DNA from 2 places in the Ferdinandcohnia salidurans genome. Region 2 is predicted to be linked to the other one. Evidence: riboswitches for the same ligand, from Rfam matches in the RefSeq annotation. Region 2 holds a riboswitch; the other holds the start of a gene.
The links. Region 2 has a riboswitch for S-adenosylmethionine ahead of ACFSFW_RS15725 (sodium:solute symporter family protein). Riboswitches for the same ligand answer to the same signal wherever they lie in the genome.
Positions count from the first base shown of each region.

Region 1: another riboswitch for S-adenosylmethionine. It lies ahead of ACFSFW_RS17560 (aliphatic sulfonate ABC transporter substrate-binding protein); the one in region 2 lies ahead of ACFSFW_RS15725 (sodium:solute symporter family protein).

Region 1 is NZ_JBHUEK010000025.1:667,127-670,573, reverse strand. Features, by position in the region: gene ACFSFW_RS17575 (aldo/keto reductase) at 1-398, opposite strand, end outside; gene ACFSFW_RS17570 (hypothetical protein) at 507-665, shown strand; gene ACFSFW_RS17565 (DoxX family membrane protein) at 714-1,217, opposite strand; SAM riboswitch class I at 1,568-1,677, shown strand; gene ACFSFW_RS17560 (aliphatic sulfonate ABC transporter substrate-binding protein) at 1,793-2,788, shown strand; gene ACFSFW_RS17555 (ABC transporter permease) at 2,840-3,447, shown strand, end outside.
Region 2 is NZ_JBHUEK010000025.1:267,986-271,432, reverse strand. Features, by position in the region: gene ACFSFW_RS15730 (sulfite exporter TauE/SafE family protein) at 110-832, shown strand; SAM riboswitch class I at 1,233-1,345, shown strand; gene ACFSFW_RS15725 (sodium:solute symporter family protein) at 1,491-3,101, shown strand; gene ACFSFW_RS15720 (OsmC family protein) at 3,113-3,447, shown strand, end outside.

The sequences.
Region 1 (3,447 bases), 400 kb from region 2:
TCGAATGCTTCTGCAACCTCTTCAGGCTCAACGAGGGCATCCGGACGATGTAAAAGGAGAACATCAAGATAGTCCGTTTTAAGTCGTTTTAAGATTCCGTCAACGGAATTAAGGATATGTTCTTTTGAAAAATCAAACATACCTTTTCGAATGCCACATTTTGATTGAAGAATAATTTTCTCCCTTACATCATCGTTCATATGTATTGCATCTGCAAAGATTTCTTCACAAGTACCACTACCGTAAATATCGGCATGGTCAAAAAAGTTCGCTCCGTTTTCTAATGCCGTTTGCACAAACGCTTCTGCCTCAGGCTTCTCTAATGAGTTGATTCTCATACACCCTACTGCCACAACTGGAACCTCTAGTGAACTGGTGCCTAGTTTTATTTTTCGCATTGTGTTAAACCTCCAAGTTTTAATATAGGACTGTTATTACTGTTGCCCATTTCTAGTCTACATATTTCGATATGGATTGGAAAGTATAGAAAAAAGGGAGGTTTTGTGATGAATCGAATAAAACGTTTATTCATGCTGTTATTATTAGCATTTCCGATGTTTTTCTTAATGGGTTGTGGAGATGACGAAAGACCTGAGGAAGGCGAGGACATTGAAGAGATCGAAGAGGAAGATGAGATCGGTGACGGCGAGATCGATGATGAGTAGAAGGTAAAAAGGAGCTCCCCCAAAACTTGGGAGGAACTCCTTTTTTAGTTATGCAGTTGTTGTTGCTGTTTTAGTATCTTTTTTCGCGTTGATTCGTTTTGTTAGGAATGGAACTGCGAATCTATCTACACCATAGTAGTATGTTGCAGCGCCTGCGAATAAGAGAACTACTGCTAATGTGTAAAGTACTGGGTTTGTGCTAACTGTTCCAGCAAGTAAGAAGTTCAGGTTCATGAATGCACCTGCGATTAATGCTGGGATTGTTGCAGCACCAAAGATTAATCCAAGTCCAACTAGAACTTCGCCCCATGGAATGAGTACGTTAATGATTTCAACGTTTGGAAGGGCAAAGCCTTCTAGGAATGTTGCGTACCAACCTGCTACTGCTGGGTGTTCGCCACCAGCCTTTGCAAGTGCTCCTTGTAGGAATCCGCCTGCGTCAAATCCTCCAGTTAATTTATGAAAACCAGCTTCTAGCCATTGAATACCTAACCATACACGTAATACTGTCCAAATAATTGCCATTTTAGGTCCTTTTAAGAATGTTCTCATCTTAATCTCCCCTTTTATTTTATATTGTGAAATTATTCACAAGATGTTTTAAAAAAAATATGATTGCTTTAGCTGCCAGCTTTTGTAGTTAGTTTGTGAAGTTTTTCACTAACTTTCTACACTCTTAATATACAGCGGATTTTCAATTAAAGCAATAGGCTTCACAAATATGACACAATTGTTTTTTGGTTGTATTTTTAGGCCCAATTTTAAAGTGTTGTATAGGTGATTATATAATCACCGAAAATTTAAATAAGGGAAAATTTTTGAAAAAGTGTTTGACTTTGGGTATTTTACAATCTATAATCCATTTATAAAGTAAAACTAGAACGTATTAATTGAATAAAGGACTCTTATCCAGAGCGGTGGAGGGACATGGCCCTACGAAACCCGGCAACCTTCAAGATTATTCTTGAAAAGGTGCTAATTCCATCAGGTGAAAACACCTGAAAGATAAGAGGAGGAAAAATCCCTCTTCTTATAGAAGAGGGATTTTTTTATCGTCAGGGTATGAAAGTTAGTTTTTGTATTAGTACTATTCCTAGTTTGCCTATAAAAATACTGGAGGTATAAACATGAAAAAAATAAGCGTTTTCTTAACTGCTGTATTACTGTTGATCGGAATTGTAGGTTGTTCGAATAGCTCAAGCAAAGCTAGCCAAGGAAGTGAAAAACCTGAAAAAATCACATTAGATTATGCCTTTTATTCGCCTACAAGTCTTGTGTTAAAAGAGTTTGGGTGGGCTGAGGAAGCATTCAAAGAAGAGGGAATTAAGGTTGAATTTGTTTTAAGTCAAGGAAGTAATAAAGCATTAGAATTTTTAAATAGTGGAAGTGCGGACTTCGGTTCATCTGCAGGGGCAGCAGCTCTCATGGCTAAAGCAAAGGGAGCTCCAATTGAATCCGTGTATATTTACTCAAAGCCAGAGTGGACAGCATTAGTGGCAAATAAAGATTCAAAGATACAAAGTATAAGTGATTTAAAAGGGAAAAAGGTTGCGGCAACCATCGGGACAGATCCATATATTTTTCTATTACGTGCATTAAATGAGGAAGGGTTAAGTCCTTCAGATGTTGAAATCGTTAATCTACAGCATGGAGATGGAGCGGCAGCGTTATCTTCTGGTCAGGTAGATGCATGGTCAGGGTTAGATCCTCATATGGCAAGAGTTGAATTAGAAACGGATGCGAACCTTTTTTACCGCAATGCAGATTTTAATACGTATGGAACCTTAAATGTGCGTTCAGAGTTTGCGGAAAAATATCCTAAGTACGTTGAAAAAGTCATTGAGGTTTACGAAAAGGCCCGTAAATGGGTGTTAGAAAATCCTGAAGAAGCAGCGGAAATTTTAGCTAAGTCCGCAAATATTGATATTGAAGTTGCAAATAAACAATTAAATGAACGAAATGATTTTTCTAATCCCGTTCCTGGTGAAATACAAATTGAGGCATTAACAGAAGCGGGTAAGGTGCTTCAAGCACAGGACATCATCGGAAAAGATGTTGAATTGGATCAACTAGTTGAAGAATTAATTAATCCTACGTTTGCGGAAAACGTAATTAAACAATAGAGGTTAGTGCCTCTTTCGTAACGGCACTCCCTCGTGATAGGAGAGGTTAAAATGAGCACAAAAGGCGGAGCGTTGACTAGACAAATTAAGGTGAAGTCAAAGCGTGAGTTTGCGTTATCGGGAAGTGTAAAAGTAATCCTACTTGGGAGTATCATCCCAGCTATTTTACTGGTGGTTTGGCAATATTTAAGCCATATTGGTGTCCTTGAAGGGCATCTTATGCCAGCACCAACGGTTATCCTTGCGAAAATAATTGAATTTGCTGGAGATGGAAGTCTTTGGGGCCATATCGGCATTACTTTATATCGAATCTTTTTTGGTTTTCTAATCGGAGTTGTTGCTGCTGTTATCTTTGGTTCATTGGTCGGCTATTTTAGAATTGCGGAACAGTTACTCGACCCGATGATTCAGGCTTTCCGTTCGATTCCGTCCCTTGCTTGGGTGCCCCTTTTTATACTGTGGATGGGGATTGCAGAACCGTCAAAAATTACACTAATCGCAGTTGGAGTGTTTTTTCCGGTTTATTTAAACATCGTGTCAGGCATTCAAGGTGTTGACCGAAAGTTGATCGAGGTAGGGAAAATCTATAATTTTTCAACGTTTGAGTTAATTAGAAAGGTTATATTGCCTGCATCCCTTCCTTCTTTTTTAGTAGGAAT
Region 2 (3,447 bases):
TTTACCTCCAACGAGGGTAAGCCCCTTTCTTGTTCAACGATAGGGGTAGGATTGTTTAATTAGAAGGGATAATATAATAACTAATTGCATTTAATATAGGGAGGTAAAATTGGGTACTGCATTATCGTTTTTATGTATTATATTAGTGGCTTCCGTTCTACAAACAAGTACAGGTTTCGGATTTTCTATAATGGCGACACCTTTCTTACTAATGTTATTTTTTCCGCATGAAGCCATACAAATAAACATAATTTTATCTTTATTAATTTCAGTTTCATTAATATGGAAAATAAGGGCAGACATTGATTTTACCGTTATAAAGAGGTTTATTATCGGAAGTATAGTGGGGGTTCCTTTTGGAATATTTATCTTTATTTCCATTAACATTAACGCTTTTAAAATGGTAGTTAGTGTATTACTCATAGTATTAACACTGCTATTAATATTTAACTTTAGGGTAAAGCCAACTCCTATTAGAGATTTCGTAGTTGGTGGGTTATCGGGTCTCTTAACAACAAGTATTGGTATGCCAGGACCTCCGTTATTACTTTATTTTACAGGAACTGATACTGAAAAAGGGAAGCTAAGAGCAACTACTTTAGCTTTTTATTTGTTTATATATTTTATCAGTCTAATAACTCAAATAATCTTTACCGGTACTAATAAATTAATATGGGAATCAAGTCTTTATGCAATTCCAATCGTATTTTTTGGTTTGTTTTTAGGTCAAATTATTTTCAAATGGCTTAATCAACTGATTTTTAGAATATTTACATATATCCTTTTAAGTTTTGCAGGTATTTATCTTCTTATAGAAACTTTAAATTCATAAAATAGTCATTCTTAAACAAAACGGTGCAGGTTTGTTTAAGAAAGATAGTAAAACTTGACGTGGGAAAAGTGAGGGATAAATTAATGAATTTACGTTAAGTAATTTAAGGGGTGGTTAAATGGCTTATTTCTATACTTTATTCGTTATCTCTGTAATTGGATTTGTAATTTATCGAATGATTAAGAAGAAATCAATACCATCTAACAGATATGTGAAACAAGGGGACGGTTCCGTCGTTTCCCTATTTTTTAGGAGAACAGGAGAACCGTCCCTATGTTTTCTTCTATGTTTTCTTTGGAAAATAAATATTTCTATTAAGAAATTTATTTTATAAAATTAAAAAAATATTGACTTTTCGAAACTCAGGCTGTAAATTAATATTTAATATAATACGGAATAATCCTTATCAAGAGTCAGGGGAGGAAATTGGTCCTGCGATCCTGCGGCAACCTGTTATTTTTATGAGAATAACAAGGTGCTAATTCCAACAGACAAAAGTCTGATAGATGAGGAAGAGAGTAAAAAACCTCTTCCTTTTGGGAGAGGTTTTTGTTTTAATACCTCCACCTCCTTTAATGGAAAATTGATTTGGGTTAAACCGACTAAATTTATTGGTTTAGTTATATTATCAAATTCGCATTAAATAGGAGGCATTAAAATGACAAGTGTTGGATATTGGTTTATTGGTTTTGCATTGATTTATACGTTTTATCTTATCTTTGTTAGTCAAATTGTAAAGCGTAGGGCTGTTGATGGGAACGGTTTTTTTGTTGGGGGTCGAGGGTTTAATACATTATTGGTTACCGTTTGTATTACTGGTTTGTTTTCTGGTTCCTCCTATATCGCGATATTGGAGCTTAGCTATCTAACTGGTATATCAGCCATCTGGTATGGAGTAGCGGAAACCATCCATGTTTTAATAATCGCGCTAGTTCTGATTGCTCCTTTTCGTAAAAAAGCGTTGGTCACGATTTCCGGATTATTAGGAGATCGGTACGGTGAGAAAGTACGAGGAGTTGCAGGTGCGATTACAGCATTTACATTTCCGATGTGGTCCGTCGCCACTGCCCTTGCCTTTGCTTCGGCTCTATCCGTTTTCACTGGAATCTCTCTAATTTGGTCGGTTGCATTAACCGCATTGCTCCTCTTAATCTATTTGCAATTTGGTGGAATGTGGTCAATTGGTATCACCCAGTTAAGTAATGTCATTGTCTTTTTCATTATGTTAGCAATAGGGACCTATGCATTTTTCCTGAACCCTGGAATTGATGGATTGAAAACATTATTTGAAGAAAAGCCACAACTGGCCTCGCCAGGAAATGCTGGCATTCAAACGATACTTGCTTGGTTTGGAACCTTTTTATTTAATGTCATACTCGCTCAGGCTGCTTTTCAAATGGCGTTATCCTGTAAAACACCAAGGCAAGGTCGAAATGGATTACTTTATGCAGCTTTACTTGGGATTCCTCTAATTATTGGAGCTGTAGTATTTGGGCTTGCGGCGGCTCAGGTGGTCCCAAATGAAACAAGAGGTCTTGTTGCGGTTCCACTTTACCTAATGGATACTTTGCCAGCACCGCTCGTCGGGTTGTTTTTCTTAGGATTTTGGGCGGCTGCATTAAGCTGGGGTGCTCCTTGCCAATTCTCTGGTGCCACAAGTCTAGGGCGTGATGTCGGAAGTGCTTTGAATCAGAAGGCTACTGAGGCACAGCTCATCAAATATACGAAATGGTCACTTGTATTTTTAACCATCCTTATGGTCGGATTTACCCTATTACGTTCCGAACAATCTGCATGGTGGAATGTTTTAGCTTGGGTGACACGAAATTCAGCAACCTTCGCACCAGTTGTCGCTGCCCTGTTTTGGCCGGTTGTAACAAGAAAGGCAGCCCTTATTTCTCTGTTTACCGGATCATTTTCAGGTTTACTCTGGTACCACCTAAGTGATTGGTCGGTGAATGAATTTTATCTAAATATTCATCCGGTTTGGATTGGAATGATTTTTAACATCATCACGATTATTGTTGCGAGCTTGATTGACAATGTTGGAAAGTGGGAATGGAAAGTTTCCTTTAATAGTGTTGGGCTTTATACGTTTTTAGCTTCACTACTATTACTCTCGATTCTTCCGATTGCTTTTTCATTCCTTCATCAAAATGGGCTAACAGGACTTGTCTATATGCTCATTACTTCGGGTATATTTGTAACTTGCATGAGTTTTATTAAGGAAAAAACACCAGTAAAGACGGTTCAAAGAAAAATTATTTAGGAGGAACTAATATGACAGTTACATCTGATTTACGAAAAATTGAGGTGCAAACAAAGTGGAAGAAGAATGTTCAAACCGAACATTTTGTACGTGGGTTTCAGTTTTTAGTGGATGAACCATCAAAAATCGGAGGAGATAATGAAGCCCCTACTCCTCTTGAATATGTTTTGGGTTCGTTTAACGGCTGTTTGCTAGTTGTGATTGATTTGGTCGCAAAGGAATTAGATTTCCAGTACCAAGATATTCACATCAATAGTTTTGCTATCGTGGACAGACGTGGTCTATTCGGAACCGCTGATGTTTCACCCTACTACCAAACTGTCGTCAACGAAATTAAATTCGAAAC